Linked DNA regions of Actinocorallia herbida. The protein of the gene in region 1 interacts with the protein of each later gene in a pairwise test. Links are inferred from orthologs where the notes say so. Each region holds a gene or a part of one and is shown on either strand. Other genes may lie near its edges. The genes, in order: mobA and glp.

The links.
Region 2: the proteins of mobA (region 1) and glp interact in binary tests that used the Escherichia coli proteins (3 or more experiments, as listed by UniProt). The link is inferred for Actinocorallia herbida from one-to-one orthologs.

What each region holds. Positions count from the first base shown.
Region 1 is NZ_RJKE01000001.1:6,717,174-6,728,165, forward strand. What follows is about bases 4,111-6,809. They hold mobA (molybdenum cofactor guanylyltransferase), read right to left. Parts: upstream 5,897-6,809; coding sequence 5,324-5,896; downstream 4,111-5,323. Other genes in these bases: EDD29_RS30670 (winged helix-turn-helix domain-containing protein), read left to right, coding at 4,111-4,555; EDD29_RS45840 (hypothetical protein), read right to left, coding at 4,618-4,761; EDD29_RS30675 (hypothetical protein), read left to right, coding at 4,865-5,080; EDD29_RS30680 (DUF6457 domain-containing protein), read right to left, coding at 5,097-5,327; moaA (GTP 3',8-cyclase MoaA), read right to left, coding at 5,927-6,809. Outside these bases: EDD29_RS30650 (low temperature requirement protein A), read left to right, coding at 1-487; EDD29_RS30655 (low temperature requirement protein A), read left to right, coding at 602-1,765; EDD29_RS30660 (thymidine kinase), read right to left, coding at 1,875-2,525; EDD29_RS30665 (AarF/UbiB family protein), read right to left, coding at 2,570-3,736; more of EDD29_RS30670, read left to right, coding at 3,797-4,110; more of moaA, read right to left, coding at 6,810-6,922; EDD29_RS30695 (CGNR zinc finger domain-containing protein), read right to left, coding at 6,990-7,535; EDD29_RS30700 (hypothetical protein), read right to left, coding at 7,563-8,132; EDD29_RS30705 (PaaI family thioesterase), read left to right, coding at 8,424-8,942; EDD29_RS30710 (RtcB family protein), read left to right, coding at 9,035-10,228; EDD29_RS30715 (CehA/McbA family metallohydrolase), read right to left, coding at 10,233-10,992. UniProt on the Escherichia coli protein: Transfers a GMP moiety from GTP to Mo-molybdopterin (Mo-MPT) cofactor (Moco or molybdenum cofactor) to form Mo-molybdopterin guanine dinucleotide (Mo-MGD) cofactor.
Region 2 is NZ_RJKE01000001.1:9,774,671-9,785,748, forward strand. Bases 2,788-5,572 are described here. They hold glp (molybdotransferase-like divisome protein Glp), read left to right. Parts: upstream 2,788-3,472; coding sequence 3,473-4,672; downstream 4,673-5,572. Other genes in these bases: galU (UTP--glucose-1-phosphate uridylyltransferase GalU), read left to right, coding at 2,788-3,441; moaC (cyclic pyranopterin monophosphate synthase MoaC), read left to right, coding at 4,669-5,214; EDD29_RS44700 (MogA/MoaB family molybdenum cofactor biosynthesis protein), read left to right, coding at 5,211-5,572. In the rest of the region: EDD29_RS44670 (potassium/proton antiporter), read right to left, coding at 1-841; EDD29_RS44675 (NAD(P)-dependent oxidoreductase), read right to left, coding at 902-1,885; EDD29_RS44680 (5-formyltetrahydrofolate cyclo-ligase), read right to left, coding at 1,896-2,501; more of galU, read left to right, coding at 2,536-2,787; more of EDD29_RS44700, read left to right, coding at 5,573-5,699; EDD29_RS44705 (GNAT family N-acetyltransferase), read left to right, coding at 5,736-6,341; sepX (divisome protein SepX/GlpR), read left to right, coding at 6,544-7,230; EDD29_RS44715 (hypothetical protein), read right to left, coding at 7,265-7,924; EDD29_RS44720 (helix-turn-helix transcriptional regulator), read right to left, coding at 7,921-8,181; EDD29_RS44725 (helix-turn-helix transcriptional regulator), read left to right, coding at 8,296-9,090; EDD29_RS44730 (DUF397 domain-containing protein), read right to left, coding at 9,087-9,278; EDD29_RS44735 (helix-turn-helix domain-containing protein), read right to left, coding at 9,275-10,087; EDD29_RS44740 (hypothetical protein), read left to right, coding at 10,298-10,519; EDD29_RS44745 (hypothetical protein), read left to right, coding at 10,516-10,728; EDD29_RS44750 (iron-siderophore ABC transporter substrate-binding protein), read left to right, coding at 10,883-11,078. UniProt on the Escherichia coli protein: Catalyzes the insertion of molybdate into adenylated molybdopterin with the concomitant release of AMP.

The DNA.
Region 1 (10,992 bases):
GACGCTGGCGTTCCAGGCGGCGTTCGCGACGGGCCGCACCGCCGAACTCGTCGTCACCGCGCTCGGCGGGGTGCTGGTGATGGCCTCGCTCTGGTGGCTGTACTTCTCGCGGGACTCCGCGGTGCTGCTCACCTCGGCGCGCGCGTCGTTCGTGTGGGGCTACGGGCATTACCTGGTGTTCGCGGCCAGCGCCGCGGTCGGGGCCGGACTGGCGGTCGTGGCGGCGCGGGCCGAGGGCGAGGCGGAGATCCCGGCCGCTCTCGCGGCGGCCTCGGTGACGGTGCCCGTCGCGGTGTTCGTGGTCGTGCTGTGGTTCCTGCACCGGCGCGCGGGCGGCTCCGCCGTGCCCGCCTTCGCCGCGGCGGCCCTGGTGCTCGCCGCGACGTTCACGCCCACGCCCGTCATCGTCACCGGACTGCTCCTCGCCGCGCTCGTCGCGCTCCGGGAGATCCAGCACGCCCGCGCGGAGCCGGCCCCGGCCGCATGAGGGGCGCCCCGCCGCGCGTGGGATCCGGCACGGGCGGAGACCGCGCCGGCGAGGGCGTGCCACCTTGAAGGGGAGGTTCCCGAGCAAAGGGTGGCGCGCCTAAGATGCCCGTTCATGGCTTATGCGTGGCACAAGCGGATGCGGGCCCGGGACCTCGCCGAGGAGCACCGGGCCGCGACCCCCCTGGAACTGTTCTTCGACCTGTGCTTCATCGTGGCCGTCGCCCAGGCCGGCACGTCCCTGCACCACGCGGTCGGCGAAGGGCACGTCGCGCATGGGGTGGGCGCCTACCTGATGGTGTTCTTCGCCATCTGGTGGGCCTGGATGAACTTCACCTGGTTCGCCTCCGCGTACGACACCGACGACGTTCCGTACCGGCTCGCCGTCCTCATCCAGATCACCGGGTCGCTCATCGTGGCGGCCGGGGTCGCGCGCGCCTTCGACGACGGCGACTTCACGATCATGATCGTCGGCTATGTGGTCATGCGCACCGCGCTCATCGGGCAGTGGCTGCGCGCGGCGGCGGCCGACCCGGCGGGCCGCACGACCGCGCTGCGCATGGCGGGCGGCCTGTTCGCGGTCCAGACGCTGTGGGTGGCGTTCCTCTTCCTCCCCGAGTCCTACCGGGTCCCCGCGTGGATCGCCTTCGCCGTTCTCGACGCCGGGGTACCCGTCGTCGCCGAGCGGGCCGGGCGGACGAGCTGGCATCCGCGGCACATCGCCGAACGGTACGGGCTGTTCACCCTCATCATGCTGGGCGAGTCCGTGGCCGCGGCGACCCTCGCGTTCAAGGCGGCCTTCGAGGCGGGCGTGAGCGTCCGGCTCATCGTGACGGGCCTCGGAGGGGTCGTCATCATGAGCGCGCTGTGGTGGCTGTACTTCTCACGCGACCCCTCCGGCAGGTTGACGGACTCGCGCGCCGGGTTCATCTGGGGTTACGGCCATTACGCGGTGTTCGCCGCGAGCGCCGCCGTCGGCGCGGGACTGTCGGTCTCGGCCGCCCATCTGGAACACGAGACGCACGTCTCCGACACGGTCGCCGCGGCCTCCGTCACCCTCCCGGTCGCCGTCTTCCTCCTCGCCCTGTGGGTCCTGCACCACCACCGCACCGAGCCCTACCTGCCCCTGGTCCTCACCATCGGCTTCCTCGCCGCCTCGACCTTCACCCCCGCGGCCGTCCCCCTCACCGCCCTCTGCCTGGCCGCCCTGGTCGCCTACAAGGAGGTCCGCACCGCCCGCGCGCGACCCGTCCCGGCCTTCGACCCCGAACCCGCCTGACCCGCGAGGGCACCCCTGAGAAGGCGCAGGCCGGAAGCGGGACGGCTGCTCGGAGGCGGCCGATCACGGCCCCGCCGGGGGCCTGGCACGGGTGAGGCGGACCGCGACCTCAGAGCCGCCCGAGGTCGCCCGCTCTGTGGTGGCGGCGGCACAGGACCTTGTAGCGGACCTCGGTGGAGTCGTCGGTGTCGGCGATGACGACCTGTTCGCCGGCCCGGACGAGCTCGCCGCCGACGGTGCGGGCGTTGAGCTGGCCGGGGCGGCCGCACCAGCACAGGACCTCGACCTGGAGGCGGGAGACCTCGTCGGCGAGCTCGAAGAGGCGGCGGGCCGCGGGGAAGAGCTCGGCGCGGAAGTCCGAGGCGAGGCCGAAGGCGTACACGTCGATGTCGCAGTCGTCGACGAGGTCGGCGAGCTGCTCGACCTGGGCGACGGTGTAGAACTGCACCTCGTCGCAGACGACGTAGTCGAGGCGGGGCTGGGCGCGGCGGACGAGCTCGCCGAGGTCGCAGTCGTCGCTCACCTCGTAGGCGTCGCCGTCGAGGCCGATCCGGCTGGTGACGCGCGGACCGCCGGACCTGTCGTGCTTGGTCAGGACGAGACCGCGCCTGCCCTGCCTGCGGTGGTTGTAGTTGATCTGCAGGGCGAGGGTGGATTTGCCGCAGTCCATCGGCCCATAGAAGAACTTGAGCACCGCGTCGCGGTGGAGGCCGCTCACTCCCGCGGGCGGAACCGATGACAATGCCGACAGATCACTCACGGGGTGTCAGTCTATGACGCACGGCCGATGCCCGGTACTCGGGTTCAGGCGAAACCCGGCAGGTGGGCCGCCGCCTCGTCCCGGAACCTTCCGCTGCCGCCCAGCGCGCCGAGGACGGCGAGCAGGGCGGGCAGGACGTGCGCGGTCTGCCGGTAGTCCGCGGGCAGGGTGAGGTGGCGGGCCGCGGTGAGCATCGCCGGGGTGGTGGCCTCGTTCACCCGGTCGGCGACCCAGCGCGGGCTGAACGTGAAGGTGTCCTCCCGGACGAACGCCGTCAGGGAGCGCAGGAGGGCGGCGAACGGCCTCAGGTCGGCGTCCGTGCCGCCGGCCGCGAGGCCGTGGCTGCGGGCCGCGGCGACGATCCTGGGCAGCCTCCCGCCCGCCGCCGTCCGGGTGAGCCTGCCGAGCGCGGGCGGGTGGGGGGCGCCGACCGCGCCGAAGTCGAGGACGCCGAGCCGACCGTCGGGCAGCAGCCGGAAGTTGGCGGGATCGGGGTCGAGGTGGACGAGGCCGCAGCGGGCGGGCGCGGCGAGGGCGAACCGGAACAGCAGGAGGGACGCGCGGTCCCGTTCGGTCCGGGTGCCGCTGCGGGCCACGGCGACGAGCGGACGCCCGCCGAGCCATTCGGTGACGAGGCAGGATCCGGCCTGGGCGACGACGGCCGGGACCCGGAAGTCGGGGTCGCCCGCGAAGGCCGCGGCGAACGCGCGCTGCCCCTCGGCCTCGCGTCCGGTGTCGAGTTCCCGCGCGAGGACCGCCAGCAGTCCGGCGGAGACCGATCCGGCGCCCGGCAGCAGGACCGCGGTGAGCGGGGACAGCCGGTCCAGCTGGCCGAGGTCGTACTCGAGGGCCTGGCGGGCGCCGGGGAACTGGAGTTTGACGGCGACCTCGCGCCCATCGTGCCAGACGGCGCGGTGGACCTGGCCGTGGGTGGCGAGGGCGACGGGCCGGTCGGTGAACATCCGGAACAGCCCGGACCAGTCGGGGCCGAGGTCGCGCGCCATCTCCAGGTGGACGGCGCCGGGCAGCATGACGGGCGCCGCGCCCCGCAACCGGGTCAGCGCGGCGCGGTAGGGCGGCCCTGCGCCTTCCGGCAGGAGCTCTTCGTACAGGGGCAGGACCCGAGCCATCCGAGTGACGCAAACGCGCAGTTCGCTCAGCACCTCGAACAGATGCCGGGTGATCCTCTCCTGAAGATCGTCGTCGCGCATCGCGCTAGGAATATACCCGTCTAAACTTCCCCGGACACGGACTTGCGGGAGGGTGGAGACGTGGGTGCACCGACGGTCGTCACCGACATGGCCGACGCGTTGGCGGGCCGGATCGTCGCCGGGGCGTACCCGGCGGGGACGCTCGCTCCGTCGGTGAGGCAGCTCGCCGAGGAGTTCTCGGTGAACCGCGCGACGGCCCAGCTCGTCCTGGTCCGGCTGGAGGCGGCGCGGCTGGTGGAGGCGCGCCGCGGCAAGGGTTTCGTGGTGCGGGATCTCGGCCGCGACGGCGGACTGGAGATCTGCCGGGTGGTGCTGCGGCACGCCGCGCGGCTCCCCGACACCGCGGTGGCGGTGTTCACCGGGACGCTGGATCTCTACCACGACGTGCTGACGCGCTCGGCCCGCCTCGTCGCGGCGAGGCCCGGCGCGCACGATCACACCGCGGCCGTGGGCGCGCTCGCCCGCTTCGAGGAGCTGAGCGCGGCGGGCGCGGCCCCCGCGGCGCTGCTGAGCGCCGAGCTCGCCATCGCCCGCGCGTTCACGACCGCCGCGGCCCGCCCGGTCCGGATCGCGCTGCTCAACTCCGTCGCGGAGATCCTGCTCGAGGCCCCGGAGGCCGCGGCGGCGCACTACCCGGCGGGGCAGCACGGGCATGTGCTGCTGTGGCGGACCCTGGTGACGGGCTGGGCGGGCGGCGTCGTGCCGACCACCGCCGAGCTCGACCTGCTGGACGACGTGCTGGAGCTGCGGCTGCGCCAGGTCGGCGACAGGTTCGCCACGCGGCTGCGCGGGTCCGGCGGCACCGCGCTGCGCGCCTGACCGCGGACGCGCCGGGGCGCGGACGCCTTGCCGCGTCCGCGCCCCGGCCCTCAGACCGCCGGTTATTCTTCCCGGTGCGCCGGAGGCATGGCCATCGGGCGGTCGTCCCGGGCCTGGCGTTTCTCCTGCTTCGCGGTGCGATTAGCCTTGAGCGCGGCCTTCTTCGCCTTACCGGAAGTCTTGGCCGGCTTCTTCCTGTCACCCATGATGGTCCCCCGATCTCTGGGGCGCCCGATTTCAGGCGCAAGGTCCACGTTGCCGGGAATCCCGGCGAAACGACATCCACAGCAGACAAAGAACGGACAAACGGTGCACAACCCCGAGATCATCTGCTCCGCCAAGGGCTGCCGCGCCGAAGGCGTGTGGGCGCTGCGCTGGAACAACCCCAAGCTGCACACGCCCGAGCGGCGCAAGGTCTGGACGGCCTGCGACGAACACCGCGTGAGCCTCTCGGAGTTCCTGGACCGCCGCGACTTCCTCAAGGACGTCGTCCCCGTCGGGGATCTCGCCCCCACCGACGGCTGACCGGACCAGGCCCGGCTCAGCCTTCGGCGCCCTCACGAGCCCGCGCGAGCGCGCTCAACCGCTCCGCCGCCTCCACGGGATCGGCGCCCCGCCCGACGGCCACGCCGAGCAGGTAGGCGGTGAGCGGAGCGGCGGGGCGGGCGACGGCGTGGGCCACGTCCTTGGTCAGGTCCAGCACCAGATCGCGGTCCAGGACCGACGGATCCAGGCCCAGGGCCGAACTCGCCTCGGCCAGCCATTCGTTCAACGCAGCCTCTCCTCGGCCCGGGCCAGGTCCTCGGGCGTGTCGCAGTCCGACCAGTGTTCGTCGGCCGTGACCCGGACCGGGGAGAGCGGGTCGAGCAGGCCCCTCAACGAGCCGCCCCCGTACGTCTCCAGGGCGGTCCGCAGCGTGTCGGTCTCCCACGCGCCCGTCAGCCACTGGTCCCGGCCCCCCGCGTCCACCAGGACGGCGTTGGGGTGCGCCAGGAGGCCCGCGACGACCGGGGCGGTGAGGAAGGGCAGGTCGGCCGCCAGGAGCACCACACGGGGCGCGGAGACGATCTGGAGGCCCGCGCGCAGGGCGGGCACCGGTCCTGAGCCCGGCGGGTCCTCGTGCACGAACACCGCCTCCATGCCGGGCCGCACGGGTCCGACGACGATCGTGCGGGAGGCGTCGGCGACGGCGTTCGCCACCCGCTCGATCAGCGGCACACCGCCGACCAGGGCGCCTGGTTTGTCCTGTCCGCCGAACCTTCGCGCGGCCCCGCCGGCCAAGATCACCGCGTCATAGGGCGCGCCGGGACTTCCCGCGCCGTCCGTCTGCACTGTGCTCACGGGAGCACCCCTTCCCGGATCTCCGGCCGGTCAGCCGCCGATCGCGGACATCGGGCGGTCGGGCTGGAGGAAGGACGGGTCGTCGATCCCGTGGCCCGCCTTCTTGCCGCGCACCGCGGCCGCCCAGCGCTCGGCGATCTCGGCGTCCGAGGCGCCGCCGCGCAGCGCCGCCCGCAGGTCGGACTCCTCGCGGGCGAACAGGCAGTTGCGGATCTGGCCGTCGGCCGTCAGCCGCACCCTGTCGCAGGACCCGCAGAACGGGCGGGTGACCGAGGCGATGACGCCCACGCGCCCGCTGAGCCCTCCGCCCTCGACCGCGAACCGCTCGGCGGGCGCGCTCCCCCGGTCCGCCGACGGCAGGGGCGTCAGGGTGAAGGCGGTCTCCAGCCGGGCGTGGATCTCCTCCGCGGTGACCATGGTCTCCCGCTGCCAGCCGTGCTGGGCGTCCAGCGGCATCTGCTCGATGAAGCGCAGCTCGTACTCGTGCTCCAGGCAGTACCGCAGCAGCGGGACCGCGTCGCCCTCGTTGACGCCCCGCAGGAGCACCGCGTTGACCTTGACCGGCGTGAGCCCGGCCGACGCGGCGGCCGCCATCCCGTCGAGGACGTCGGAAAGCCTGTCACGGTGCGCGAGCTTGCGGAAGACGTCGCGGTCGAGGGTGTCCAGGGAGACGTTGACCCGGGCCAGGCCCGCCTCGCGCAGCGCGCCGGCGACCTTGGCCAGGCCGATGCCGTTGGTCGTCAGGGAGACCTCCGGGCGCGGCGTCAGCGCGGCGGCCCTGGCGACGATGTCGACGATCCCGCGGCGCAGCAGGGGCTCCCCGCCGGTCAGGCGGACCTCGGTGATGCCCAGGCGCTCGACGCCGATCGTGATGAGCCGGACCACCTCGTCGTCGGTGAGGACCTCGGCCTTGGGCAGCCAGTCCAGCCCCTCGGGCGGCATGCAGTACGAGCAGCGCAGATTGCACCGGTCGGTGAGTGAGACCCTGAGGTCGGTGGCCTGCCTGCCGTGCCCGTCGAGCAGCACCCGTCTCAACTCCCTCACCCGCGAATCACCCCAGCATAGGCGGCTGCGCAAGGCGCAGGCACAGCGGCTATCCCGCGCGACGGCGCGCCCGGTACGCGGCGACGTGGGCGCGGTTGCCGCACGTGCGGCTGTCGCAGAAGCGGCGGCAGCGGTTGCGCGACAGGTCCACCAGGACCCGGTCGCAGCCTTCGGCCGCGCAGGAGCTCAGCCGGTCGAGCTCGCCCGCGGCCGCGACGTAGGCGAGCGCCATCCCGCAGTCGACGGCCAGGTGCTCGCCTATCCGGGAGCCCTGCGCGAAGTAGTGCACATGCCAGCCGTGCCCGTCGTGGTCGGTGAGGTAGGGCGCGGTGCGCACCTCGGCGAGGAGCCCGTTGATCAGCGGAACCACCCGCGCGGTCTCGGGGGCGTCGAAGATCTCCCGGAACCGCGCGCGCAGCGCCCGCACCTCCGCGAGGTCGGCCGCGGTCAGCGGCGGCACGTCGCTGGCCCCCGTGCCGTCGACGAACACGGCGAGCGCGGCGAGGTCGGGCAGTCCCTCGGCGCCGTCGGCGGCGCTGTTGACCAGATCCACCATGACGTCGAGGGCGTGCTCGGTGTCGTGGGTGAAAATCATGGGGGCAGTGTAGTGCCCTGCACGCGCTCAGATCCCGTAGTGCGGATCGGCGACGACCGGGTAGGCGGCCCCTTCGTGCGGCAGCCGCATGACGATCGCGCCTCCGTCCAGCTCCCAGCGCGCGGCCAGGGGGCGGAAGAGCGAGTCGCAGGCCCACGGGGTGTAGAAGCGCCCGACGGTGGCCCCGTAACGCAGGTTCACCACGTCGAACCCGCCGGAAGGCATCGCCTCCAGGGCCAGTCCCTCGGCGAGCCCGACGGGGAACCGGAAGGACGTGGGCGCCTCTGGGCCGTGCACGACGGTGACGAGACGGATGCCGTCCGCGGTGGTCTGGGCGACGATGTCGGTGTCGACGTCGATGCCGACGAAGACCCGCAGGCTCGGCCGCAGGACCGTGGCGGCCCGGTCGGGCGGGCAGTCGATGCCGACGTGGATGCGCTGGCGGTCCCGGGTCGGCGCCCAGACCCCGTCGCGCGCGCGGGTGGCCCACTGCACGTCGGCGTTGTCGAACTCCTGTGGCTCGGCCTTGCCGCGGGCGGCCAGCACCTGGGAGGCCGCGTTCATCGCCGCCGTCGCCCCGTCGCGCGCGTGCCTCATCGGCACACCCTCCTCGAACACTGAACACTCACCTAAAGACATCCCGGTCGGCCGGCACCGGTTTCGGTGGGCGCTGCACCGGTTTATCACGTGTGTTACGGCGACGAAGAACTTTGGCCCCCATCAGCACAGATTTGCAGTCGGGTGAATACTGGGAGTTATCGAAGTGGGCCGTCGACGCGCGCGGCACCCCTCACCGGAGTCGGCGCAGGGGTCCTCGGATAATAGGTCGTCGCGCGCACGGGGATGCGCGCGACGGGCGAAGCGTGCCGGGGGAAGAGGGGAGCAGGCATGAGCGAGCAGATGTCGGGCGACGGGGTGATCAGGGTCGCCGACCTCCCGGAGGCCGACCGGGCCTTCATCCGCGACGAACTGCGCCGCAACACCCCTTTGCACCACCTCCTCGCCCTGGAGGTGGTGGAGATCGGGGCGCGGCACGCGGTGGTGTCGATGCCCGTCCGGGAGGAGGCCTTCAACAGCACCGGCAACCTCCACGGCGGCGCGATCGCCACGCTCATCGACGTCGCGGCGGGCACCGCGGCGGCGCGGGGCAGCGGGTTCAGGCCGGGCGAGCAGAGCCTGGTCACGGCCGATCTGCACGTGCGGTACCTGGGCAGGCCCAACGGCGACACGGTCTTCGCGTACGCCGAGGTGATCAAGGCTGGGCGCCAGCTCGTCATCGTGGAGTGCCGGGTGAAGGATCCCGAGGACCGCATCGTGGCCACCGCCGACTTCTCGATGATGATCGTGCCGCTGCGCCCGTCGCTGCGCCCCGTCGCCGACGCGAAGCCGCACGACCCGGATCTGTGAGCGGTCGCCGGAAAATGGTTTGATCTCCCCCTCTCTTTCGGCTTTGATCGATCCCGGCGCCCACCGAATCGGACGAGGAAAAGGAGATGGTGATGCCATTCACGACGCTTCCCGGCGGATCCGCTTCGATCCGCATGTGGGCCGACCCGGAAACGGTCGAGCAGCAGGCGCTGGAGCAATTGCGGAATGTCGCGGCGCTGCCGTGGGTGCACGGTCTGGCGGTCATGCCGGACGTCCACTACGGAAAGGGCGCGACGGTCGGCTCGGTCATCGCCATGCGCGGTGCGGTGTCGCCCGCCGCGGTCGGCGTGGACATCGGCTGCGGCATGACGGCGGTCAAGAGCTCCCTGACGGTGGAGGACCTGCCGGAAGACCTCGGGCCGCTGCGCGCCAAGGTCGAGCGGGTCCTTCCGGTCGGGCGCGGGATGCACCGCGGCGAGGTCGATCCCTCCGGGATCGCGGGCCTGCGCGAGCGCGGCTGGTACGAGTTCTGGAAGTCCTTCGACGAGCTCCACCCGGCCGTGCGCCGGGAGATGGGCCGGGCCCGCAAGCAGATGGGCTCGCTCGGCGGCGGAAACCACTTCTGGGAACTGTGCGCCGACGACGCCGGCGCGGTCTGGGTGGTGCTGCATTCGGGTTCGCGCGGCATCGGCAACCAGCTCGCGGAAGTGCACATCGAGGCGGCCCGAAACCTCCCGCACAACCAGGATCTACCCGATCCGGACCTCGCGGTATTCCTTACCGGAACCCCCAAGATGGCGGCTTACCGGCACGATCTGTTCTGGGCGCAGGAATACGCCCGGCGGAACCGGGCGATGATGCTCGCACTGACGGTCAACGCCGTGGTCGCGCAGTTCCGGGGCCGCAAGGTGCGGTGGGAGGAGCCCATCTCCTGCCACCACAACTACGTCGCCGAAGAGGAGTACGACGGCGTCGAGGTGATCGTCACCCGCAAGGGGGCGATCCGGGCGGGCCGGGGCGATCTCGGCATCATCCCGGGCTCGATGGCGACGGGCACCTACATCGTGCGGGGCCTCGGCAACGCCACGGCGTTCAACTCCGCGTCGCACGGCGCGGGCCGGCGGATGAGCCGGAACCAGGCCAAGAAGCGGTTCACCGTCGAGGACCTGGCCGAGCAGACCAAGGGCGTGGAGTGCCGCAAGGACTCCGGCGTCATCGACGAGATCCCGGGCGCCTACAAGGACCTGGAGTCGGTCATGGCGGCGCAGAGCGATCTCGTGGAGGTCGTGGCGCATCTTCGGCAGCTGATCTGTATCAAGGGCTGAGCCTTCAGGGGCCGAGTCCCGGCAGGCGGTCGCGATAGACCGACGCGGCCCTCTCCAGCAGTGCGGGGAGGGCCGGGTCGGGGTCGCGGGCCCGCTCGGCCAGCAGCGCCCCGAGGCGCTCGATCCAGCGCAGGCACCAGCGCAGGTCCTCGGCCCGGGCGACGGTCCGGCCCGAGACGTCCACGTGGACGGGGCTGGTGTGCGCGTAGGCGCCTCGCGGGTCGAGGATCTCGGGCACGGCCGGGCCCTCGGCTTCGGCGACCAGGTAAGTCGGATGGCGGACGTCATAGGCGACCTCCACCTCTCCCTCCCCCTCGGCGACGACTCCTTCGGCGTCGTAGATCCGGACTCTGTTGCGCGGGCCCGTCACGGTGGCACGGACCCTCAGCCAGTGGCCCGATTCCGCGGCGGCCCTCTCCCCCGGCCCGTGTCCGGCGACGTCGAGCGCCAGCCACGGGCCGTTCGTGGCGAAGGTGCGGCCCGCGCGTATGGCGTCCTGGTAGGCGGGCAGGCTGAGCGGGCCGTCCAGGCGGGCGTAGACGCGGGCCCACCCCGGCGGGTTGGAGTAGGTCGCCAGCCGACCGTAGGAGAGCATCACGTCCGTGCCCGCCGTGACGGCGAGGCGCACGCCCGCGCCGAGGAGCCTGCGGTACATGCGGGCGGTCCCGGTGCACGACAGGTGGGTCAGGACGTCGAGGCCGTCCACGAGGCCCAGGGCGGCGGCCACGACCAGTTCCCGCGCCGCGCACGACCGCACCCCCTGG
Region 2 (11,078 bases), 3.1 Mb from region 1 along the record:
TGATGAACAGCCCGATCTGGGCGAGCCAGGCGACGCCTTCGGCGAAGCCGAGGGTCGCGGGCCGGTGCGGCAGCTTGGAGTTGCCGAGGACGAGCGCGCCCAGGTAGCAGGCGAGGAAGCCCGACGCGTGCAGCATGGTCGCACCGCCGTAGGCGGCGAATCCGAGCGACATCACGGCGAGCGGGTAGAGGCCGGACGCCGGGAGGGCGACCCCGCGCAGGACCCGCGCGCCCGCCCAGCCGATGGCGAGGCCGACGAGCCCGCCGACGATGAGCTCGTAGAAGAGGACCCCGAAGAGTTCTCCCGGGCCCGTCGCGTCGTGCTCGACGCTGCTGAGCATGACGACGAGGATGACGACGGGCGCGTCGTTGAAGCCGGATTCCGCTTCCAGCATGCCGGCGAGCCGAGGCGGCAGCGGGAGCCTGCGCAGCACGGAGAAGACCGCCGCCGAGTCCGTCGGGGCGAGGACGGCGCCGAGCAGCAGCGCGATGCGCCAGTCGGCGCCGAGCAGGTAGTGCGTGGCCGCGGCGACGATGACGATGCTGAGCGAGGTGCCGACGATGGCGAGCGACAGCGCGGCCGGGACGCCGCCGCGCACGTGCCGCCAGTTGGTGGTGAGGCCGCCTTCGATGAGGATGATGACGAGGGCGGTGAGCCCGAGGGTCTGCGCGAGCTGGGCGTCGTCGAACTGGATGCCGATCGGCCCGGATTCGCCGAGGAGGAGCCCGAGGCCGAGGTAGGCGAGCAGACTCGGCAGACCGAGCCGGTACGACAGCCGGACCGCCACGATCGCCACAAGGACCATCACCGCGCCGAACGCGAGCCACTCGTCAAGCCCCACAGATCACCTCCGTCGGGCAATTATCCCGAACGGATCAGGAGGGATGAGACGTCGTGGCGTTCAGGGGGCGGCCGGGCGGCGGATGACGCGGGGGCCGAGGCCGTTCAGGACGTGCTGGACCGGCTCTCCTCGGACGAGCCGGGTGAGGTTGGCCACGACCTCGCCGATGATGGCGATCTGGGCCTGACCGCTGGCGCCCGCGGCGTGCGGGGACAGCAGGACGTTCTCCTGGGCGCGCAGCGGATCGCCGGCGGGCGGCGGCTCGGTCTCGAAGACGTCGAGGGCGGCGCCCCCGAGCGCGCCGGACTCCAGCGCGGCGAGCACCGCGGCGTCGGGGACGATGCCGCCGCGCGCGACGTTGACCAGCAGCGCGCCCGGTGGCAGCAGCGCGAGTTCGCGGGGGCCGAGGAGCCCGGCGGTCTCGGGGGCGAGCGGCAGCGCGACGACGAGGATGTCGCTGACGGCGAGGAGTTCTTCCAGCGGCAGGTAGGCGGCGACGGATTCCGGCTTGGGCGTGCGGCTCCAGTAGGAGACCCGGCAGCCCAGCGCGCTGAACAGCCGCGCGGCCTCGGCCCCGATGGCCCCTTGGCCGACGATCCCGACGCGCTGGGCGTGCAGTTCGCGGCCGCCGATCTCCAGCTGCGGCCAGCCGCCCTCGCGCATCCGCCGGTCGGCCCAGGCGAGCCTGCGGCAGAGCGCGAACGCCGCGCCGACGGCCCACTCGGCGACGGCCCGGGTGTTGGCGCCCGGCGTGTTGGCGACGGCGACGCCGGCCCGGGTCAGCGCGTCGAGGTCGCAGCTGTCGACGCCGACCTGCGGCATCTGCACGAACACCAGGCGCGGCGCGGCGGCGACCGCGGCGGCGTCCATGGCCAGCGCGCCGGTGAAGTCGCCGACGACGGCGTCGGCTTCGGCGAGCGCCTCGTGCAGGCCCGCGGTGTCACGGGTGCGCGGCACGACGAACTCGGCGTGCGCCCTCACCTCGGCGAACAGGGCGTCGATGAGCTCCACCGGCAGCGGCGGCAGCGCCGCGATCCTCCACATGGACCGCACCCTAGGGGACGGCGCCGACGTTTCCCGGCCCTGTCCCCAGCCTGTGGAAACCCGATGGCGTGGCGACCGCGCGGACCGGGACGTCGTGCGGCTCGGCGGGCACCTCTTCGAGGAACTCGGCGTCGTAGACGACCCCGACCGTCAGGATCGCGGGGCCGACGCGGGCCAGCGCCCGGTCGTAGAACCCCCCGCCGCGGCCGAGCCTCCTGCCGTGCCGGTCGACGGCGAGGGCCGGGACGAGGACGACGTCGGTGGCCTTGATCGCGTCGACGCCACGTACCGGCTCCGTGGGCTCCAGAAGGCCGTAGGGGCCCTCGCGCAGTGAATCCGGTCCTTCGTACGAGGCCCAGTCCAATTCCCCGTCAGGGCGGACGACAGGGAGGAGTACGTACGATCCACGCTTCCAGAGCGCGAACAGCAGGCTTCTCGTGCCCGGTTCGTTACCGACTGAGACATATGCTGCGATTGACGAAGCCATCTCCAGCTCGGGGACCGTGAGGAGGACGTCGCGTATCGCGGAGCTTGCCTGGTCTTGTTCGAGACTGGGTATGACACTCCTCGCATGACGTATATGGGTTCGCAACGAGGGCTTAACGTCTTCCTGCACCCGACACTCCCTTCAGTTGACTAGGGTTTTTCCTATGGCCGACATCTCACCCGTAACCAAGGCAGTGGTTCCCGCAGCAGGACTCGGCACCCGATTCTTGCCCGCGACCAAGGCGACGCCCAAGGAAATGCTGCCGATCGTGGACAAGCCCGCGATCCAGTACGTCGTCGAAGAGGCCGTGTCCGCAGGGCTCTCCGACGTCCTCATGATCACCGGTCGGTCGAAACGCTCCATCGAGGACCACTTCGACCGCGCGTACGAGCTGGAAGAGGCCCTCCGGCACAAGGGCGACACCGCGCGGCTCGCCTCCATCCAGGAGTCCGCCGAGCTGGCGCAGATCCACTACGTCCGCCAGGGCGAGCCCAAGGGCCTCGGCCACGCCGTGCACTGCGCCGCCCAGCATGTCGGCAACGAGCCCTTCGCGGTCCTGCTCGGCGACGACCTCATCGGCTCCAGCGACCCGCTGCTCAAGCGCATGATCGAGGTGCGCCAGCAGTACGGAGGCAGCGTCGTGGCCCTCATGGAGGTGCCCGCCGACCAGGTCTACAAGTTCGGCTGCGCCGCCATCTCCGCCAACGTCGAGGACGACGTCGTCGAGGTCACCGACCTGGTCGAGAAGCCCTCCGTCGAGGACGCCCCGAGCAACTGGATCGTCATCGGCCGCTACGTCCTGGACCCCGAGGTCTTCGACGTCCTGGCCAAGACCCCGCCCGGCCGCGGTGGTGAGATCCAGCTCACCGACGCACTGCGCACGCTCGCGACGATGCCCTCGGAGAACGGCGGCGGCGTCCGCGGCGTGCTGTTCCGCGGCAACCGCTTCGACACCGGCGACAAGCTCGACTACCTGCGCACGGTCGTGCAGTTCGCGGCCGAGCGGGAGGACCTCGGCGCCGACTTCCTGGGCTGGCTCCAGGAGTTCGTGGCCGACCGCTCTTCGTGAAAAGCGCCTCCGGCGTGAAATACATGGGGGCATGAGAAGCGTCTCCGACCACCTCGCCGCGATCGTCGCCCGGCTCACGCCCCTGCCCCCGCTGGAGCTTCCGCTGCTGGAGGCGGCCGGGACGGTGCTCGCCGAGGAAGTGTCCGCATCCGTGGACCTCCCCCCGTTCGACAACTCCGCGATGGACGGTTACGCCGTGTGCGCGTCCGACCTCGCCACGCTCCCCGTGACGCTACCCGTCGTCGCCGACATTCCCGCGGGAGACCTCGCGGCGACGGGTATCGGCCCGGGTTCCGCGGCGCGCATCATGACCGGCGCCCCGCTCCCGGACGGCGCCGACACCGTCGTCCAGGTCGAGTGGACCGACGGCGGAGCGCGCGAGGTGCGGATCGACCGGGGCGCCCCGGTCGGGACCAGCATCCGGAGGGCGGGCGACGACGTGCGGCGCGGCGACGTGGTCCTGGTGGCGGGCACGCCGCTGGGCGCTCCCCAGATCGGCATCGCGGCCTCGGCGGGCCGCGCCCGCCTGCGGGTGCGGCCCCGCCCCCGGGTCGTCGTCATGTCCACCGGCGACGAGCTGCGCGACCCGGGGACCCCGCTGGCGCACGGCCAGATCTGGGACTCCAACAGCTTCATGCTGGCCGCCGCCATCACCGAGGCGGGCGGCGTCGCGGTGCGGAAGTCCTTCGTGCGCGACGATCCCGACACCGTCAAGGCGACCCTCGACGAGCAGCTCGCGCACGCCGACGTCGTCATCACGACCGGCGGTGTGTCCATGGGCGCGTACGACGTCGTCAAGGAGGTGCTCTCCCGAGGGGGAGAGGTCGAGTTCGAGAAGGTCGCGATGCGGCCCGGCAAGCCGCAGGGCTTCGGCCTCCTCGACGGGAGAGTCCCCATCTTCACCCTTCCCGGCAACCCGGTCAGCGCTTACGTGTCGTTCCAGGTGTTCGTCCGTCCGGCGCTGCGCTACCTCCAGGGACTCGCGCCCGAAGGGCTCCCGTCCGTGACGGCGGTCTCCGAGACGCCGTTGACCGGGGTCGTAGGACTCCAGCAGTACCTGCGCGCCGAGCTGACGTTCGCCGACGGCAGGTACAGGGTCCGGCCGGCCTCCGCGCAGGGTTCGCACCAGACGGCGGCGCTCGCCTCCGCGTCCGGCCTCATCGTCCTTCCGGCCGATGTGGCGGAGCTTCCTGCGGGTGCCGAGATCGAAGTCCTTAGGCTGCCCTCGTGAAGTTCTCCCATCTCGACTCCTCTGGCGCGGCCCGCATGGTCGACGTCTCGGCCAAGGACGTGACGGTCCGCACCGCCACGGCCCGCGGCTTCGTCCGGCTGTCCGCCGAATGCGTCACCGCCCTGCGCGACAACGCGGTCCCGAAGGGCGACGCGCTGGCCGTCGCCCGCATCGCCGGGATCATGGGCGCGAAGAAGACGTCCGACCTCGTGCCGATGTGCCACCCGATCCCCATCCACGGCGTGAAGGTCGACCTGGAGGTGACCGACGAAGGGGTCGCCATCGAGGCGTTCGCCAAGACGGCGGACAGGACCGGCATAGAGATGGAGGCCCTCACTTCCGTCACCGTGGCGGCCCTCGCCCTGATCGATATGGTCAAGGCGGTCGATCCCGCCGCGGTCATCACCGACGTCCGGGTCGTGGAGAAGACCGGAGGCAAGACCGGGACCTGGAACCGGCCGGCCGACGAGGCCGACGAAGAAGCCGACGAAGCCGAAGAAGCCGAAGAAGCCGACGAAGCCGACGAAGACAAGGACACATGACCGTGCGCGCGCTTGCCGTGACCATCTCCACCCGCGCGGCGGGCGGCGTCTACGAGGACCGCTCCGGCCCGCTGCTCGCCGAACTCCTGCGCGAGTGGGGCTGCCAGGTGGAGGGCCCCCGCGTCGTCCCCGACGGGGAGGCCGTCCTGACGGTGCTCAGGCAGGCCGTCGAGGACGCCTACGACGTCGTCGTGACCTCCGGGGGCACCGGCCTCACCCCGACCGACCAGACGCCTGAGATGACCCGTGCGGTGCTGGAACGGGAGATCCCGGGCATCGCCGAGGCGATCCGGCAGCGCGGGTCCGTCGCGACCGCGATCCTCTCCCGGGGCCTGGCGGGGACCGCCGGGCGCACCCTCATCGTCAACCTTCCCGGCTCGACGGGCGGGGTCCGCGAGGGCATGGCGGTGCTCGGCCCGGTGCTCTCCCACGCCGTCTCGCAGATCCACGGTGGAGACCATCCGCGCCCGACGGATGGCGGATAGGCCCTTCGCCGCGCAATCATGGTGATTGTGGAACGGATGCGAGGCTGGCCGGTCACGTTGACCGAAGGGCCGGTGGGGTTGCGGCCCCTGCGGTTGCGGGACGCGGCGACATGGCGGGACGTCAGGGTGCGCAACGCCGAGTGGCTGCGGCCCTGGGAGCCCACCAACCCCGAGACGCCGCTGTTCCGCAGCGGTCTCGGCCCGTACTACAGCATGATCCACACGATGCGGCGGGAAGCGCGCAACGGGCTCTCGCTGCCCTGGGTCGTCACCTACGACGACGTCTTCGTGGGGCAGATCACGGTCGGCGCGATCGTGTGGGGCTCGGCCCGCAGCGCCCAGGTCGGCTACTGGGTCGACCGCGCCTACGCCGGGCGCGGCATCACCCCGACCGCCGTCGCCCTCGCCGTCGATCACGCCTTCTTCACCGTCGGGCTGCACCGGGTGGAGGCCGCGATCCGGCCCGAGAACGCCGCGTCCCGGCGGGTCGTGGAGAAGCTCGGCTTCCGCGACGAGGGGGTGCGCCGTCGCCAGCTGCACATCGACGGGGCGTGGCGCGACCACATCTGCTACGCCCTGACGTCTGAGGACGTACCGGACGGACTGGCCGCCCGATGGCGGGCGAGGAGCGCACGGCACTAACGGCAAACCCCGGATGATCCTCACGATCGAGAAAACTTCGCTCAAGAACGGGTCATCACTGGAGAGATCTCACGACACACCGCCCCCAGTGCTCGTCAAGACCTGACCCCGGTCCTACCGTCACGGACGTGAGCATGCCAACTTCCCGGAGCCGCATCGCTCCCGGGAGTGCTCGCCCAGAGCCGGTCCGGGAGGGATGTCGATGAGCAGCACCCTCCTTTACCTGGCGATCGTCGCCGTCTGGGCCGTGGTGCTCGTGCCGATGTGGCTGCACCGCGACTCCGACGCGTCCTCCGGCTTCACCCGGCTGCTGGGCCGCCGCCCCCAGGCCGCCGAGTACGACGACTATCCGTTCGAGCAGGGCGAGGCCGAGTCCGTCGAGGTCACGGGCCGGAAGCCCGGATTCCAGGCCCCGGAGCCGACGGTCGAGGCCGCCGGATCCGAGGAGCCGGACGACGACCTGGACGTCCCCGAGCCCGTCCGCCGCCCCGCCCGTCAGCCGCTCACCCATGGCCACCGCCGCGCCCGCCGCTCGGCCGTCATAGCCCGCCGCCGCCGCAACACCACGACCCTCACCCTCTTCACCGCGGTCTCGCTCCTCTCCGCGCTCTTCACCCTCGCCCCCTGGTGGATCGCCCTCCCACCGTTCCTTCTCTTCGCCGCCCATCTGGCCCTCCTGCGCACCGCCACCCGCATCGACGCGGTCCGCGCGGCCGAGCGCCGCGCCGACGCGGCGGCCGACGCCGCGGCCCGCCGCGCCGCGGAGGCGGCGGCCCGCCAGGCCGCGGCACTCCGCCCGAACGCCGACATCCTCCCCTTCGCCGCGCGCCCCGAGCCCGTCGAGGTCTTCGACCAGTTCGCCGACCAGCCGAGGGCCGTCGGCAACTGAATCCCTCCGGGCCGGGGCCGGCCGGGTGGCCGCCTCAGCCGGGAAGCGGGGGCGCGTCGGGGGAGTCGCCATCGCCGTCGCCGAACCCGTCGCCGTCCTCGTCCTCGTCCACCAGGGGATCGGGGGCCTGCCAGGTCGCCACGACGAGCGGCAGCAGGGCGTGCGTCCCCAGCAGGGCGAACAGGATGAGGAACAGCGCGGCGGCCGGGATCCGCGAGTCCCGTCCCTCGTTGGCGAACATCGTCACGACGAGGGCGACGGCCATGACGACGGTCGTGCACCGGTGCGCGGTCGAGAACGCGCGGAGCCTGGCGGTCCGCTCCCGTTCGTCGAGTTCCCGCTCGGGCCGCGACGTCATGCCGCGGGTGAGCGCGATGAGCGCGCCGCCCAGCGGGAAGCCCGCCACCAGCAGCACGCCGAGGATGACGAAGTTGACGATCATCGCGGTGTCGCTCGGGGCCAGCACCCAGGAGGCCGCGGCGTCCGCCCAGAGCAGTGCCAGGCAGGCGCCGCCCGCGACCGCCAGCGCGCGCCGCGTGCGCCGCTTGCGGTACCGCGCGGGCATGCGCTGGTCCAGCTCCGCGTCCAGGACGCGCATGCTCTCCGCGCGCCGAAGGCGTGCCTTCGCCTTCTGCTCGTGCCACCAGGAGGGGCCTCGGTGGTCGTGGTTCGCCTGCCGTTCTTCGTGCGTCATGAAGTGCTCCCGATCCGTGGGAAGGGTTCGAGGGAGAAGATCACCTCGACGGGGACCTCGAAGTAGGCGGCGATGCGCAGGGCCAGGTGAAGGCTGGGGCTGTACTCGCCGCGCTCTAGATAGCCGATGGTCTGGTAGTGGACGCCGAGGGCGGTGGCGAGGTCGCGGCGCGAGACGCCGCGCTCGGCCCGCAGCATCGGGATCCGGTTGTGGACGGTTCCTTCGTCCTTCCTGCCGACGGACATCACGCCTCGCATCTCTTCGATCGTTGATAGCAGTTGTACTACATTCCATCGCAGATTCACAATGAGATGGGAGGGGTGTGGGTGCTGAGGTGGAGGTACGCCCCTGATGTCGTTTAACTTCCTGTCATGACCGTCATGAGCAGGGAGACCCGCACGCTGCCCGCGCTCGCGGCCGGGCCGGTCGAGGTCCCGTTCGTGATCCTGGGCTGGCGCGAGCTCATCGCCCGCGACACGACCTGGAACGAGCACTCCCATCCGTTCCACGAGCTGCTGTGGAACGAGCGGGGCGCGTCCACCGCGGTCGTGGGCGAGCGGGTCTGGACGATCACGCCGACGCTCGGCATGTGGATGCCCGCCGGGGTGCTGCACTCGGGCTCGGCGATCGCCGGAACGCTGTGCCGCGCGAACTTCTTCGGCTTCGGCACGATGACGCCGCTCGCCGACGCGCCCGTCGCCGTCGAGATCACCCCGCTGCTGCGGCTCCTGCTGGAACGCCTCGCCGACGGGTCGCTGCCGGACCGCTCGCGTGCGGTGACCGAGGCGATGGTCCTCGACGTCCTCGCGCCGTCGCCGCGTGAGCTGCTGCTCCAGATGCCCACGTCGGACCTCCTGCGCCCCATCGCCGACGCGATCCGCGAAGTCCCCGGAGACCAGCGCACCCTGACGGACTGGGCCCGCCACCTCGGCGTCAGCCCCCGCACCCTCACCCGCGCCTTCAACACCGAGACCGGCACGAGTTTCGCCCGCTGGGTCGCCGCGGTCCGCGCCCAGCACGCGGTGGCACTCCTCACCCGCGGTTGGGAGGTCGACGTCGTCGCCGAGGAGGTCGGCTACCGCTCCGCCAGCGCCTTCGGCGCCGCCTTCCGCCGCACCACCGGCCTCACCCCGGGCACCTTCCGCTGCGCGGACACGGCGAGCTAGCGCTCACCGCGCAGCCCCCGCGCGAGGACGCGCAAGGCCGTACGGCCGAACGTGAGGTGCGCGTTCCCAGGATTCTTGGAGTCCCGGATCGCGATGGCGGAGCCGCGTTCCACCAGCTCGACACAAGCCCCAGAGCCGTCGCTGCGGCTGCTCTTGCGCCAAGCCGGGGTCGGGTCGGGTGTGCTCACTTGCCCTCCGAGATCAAATGGATCAGCCGCGCGGACTCTCGCGCGGACAGAGCGGTCGCCCTGATCCGGTTGAAGAGTACGGCGAGAAGACCTACTTCGCGGAAGTCGGAGACGATCTGGCCGTGACCTCCGGCCGCGTCCAGGTAGGCGACGTCAGGCTCATCCTCGAAGGAGAGGAGGTGGAACCCCGCAGCGGTGAAAGCGGGCTCTTCCCTGGGCACGATCTGGATGGATATCTTTGGATTCTCCAGGCGGTCGAGCAGGTGTTTGCACTGCTGTTCCTTGAGTGCCTTGGGCAGATCCCTCAGTACCGCCTCGCGCATGACCAGCGTGAACCAGGGTGCGTCCGGCCTGTCGAGCAGCCGCTGACGTTCCATGCGGATGGCGACCAATTCGTCGGTCTGCTCAGGCCGCTCGGCGGACTGGTGCATGAGGCGTGCCAAGTCCTCCGTCTGCATGAGCCCCGTGATCACAACGGGCTCGAACACGCTGATCCTGTTGGCGGACTGCTCCGCGTCGATGATCGGGCGATAGCCCCGGGGGATCAGGCCCTGTTTGCGGGCGTCGTCGAAGCGGTTCCACAGGCGGCGGAAGCTGCCGCCGGTCGCGAAGTAGGTGTCGAGGTCGTCGGCCAGGGCCGAAGACGCGGAGCTCTTCAGGGTCTCGACCTTGTCGAGCCACTGGCGGGTGCAGCCGAGGACCTCGGCGAGCTTGGCGCGGGACATGTCGGCGGCCTCTCTGCGCGCCGTCAGCTCGTCTGCGAAGGCTCTTTGCAGGCCCGATGTCTCGCTGCCTCCTACGGCCGTCATCCTCGGCTCCTTCGGTCGGTTGCGGCTGGTTGCCTGCTGGTTGCCTGCCGGTTGCGTGGTCGGCGTCGGCGGGTTGCGGGTTGCGTGCGTCGGGGGTGCGTGCGGCGCTCGCGCGGTTGCGTCACAGGGGGTGCTTGTTGCGTAGCCGACGGTAACCCCGGCATGCCAGGCTCGTCAGCGAAACGCCGGAGACCTGAGAAAGGGACGTGCATGAGCGATTCGCTGGACCTCGCGAAGCTGCGGGGCGAGTACCCCGCGTGGATGATCCGGCCGACCGCCCAGGGGGCGTCGTTCATGGCGACGCGCGCCGACCGGTACGACCTCAGCTCGCAGGAGCTGGGCGCCGGTCTGGCCATGACGCTCATCGAGGACGACGTCGAGGGGCTGGCCGAGGCGCTGGCGGGGCAGGCGCGGATCGAGAGTGCGCGATGAGCCTTCGCATCCTCGACTTCCTGGAGGCGGTCGTGGCGACGCCGTTCGGGCTCGCCGGGGCGGTCGCGCTGGCGGCGGTGGCCGGGCTGTTCTCCGTCATGTTGGGGGCCGTGGTCTATGAGGACCTTCAGCCGAAGGGGCGGCATCATCGGGCGCGGCGTTCTCGTCGCGATGGGAGTGTCCCGATCGCGATATCGGGTGTCTCATAAGCTTGATTGCGACAACTCGGTCATTTCTCCTAGGGTTCAGCCAAGGCAAGGCTTACCTAACTCGGGGCCTGCCGGGACGACGGTGCACCGCTCTGCGGAAGAGTCCCGCGACACGCGAGGGCCGGCACCCAGTGGACTGATAAGTGGAGTACGGATGAAGCGCCCCCTCGGCCGAGTCCTCGTGACGGCCGCCCTTCTGGCCGGTGTCGCGGGTTGCGGCGGATCCTCGGACACCAAGGACGACAACGCGAGCGCCGCCCCCGCGGCCGCCTCCTACCCGATCACGATCGAGCACGCGCTCGGCACGACGACGATCACCGAGAAGCCCGAGCGCGTCGCGACCGTCAACT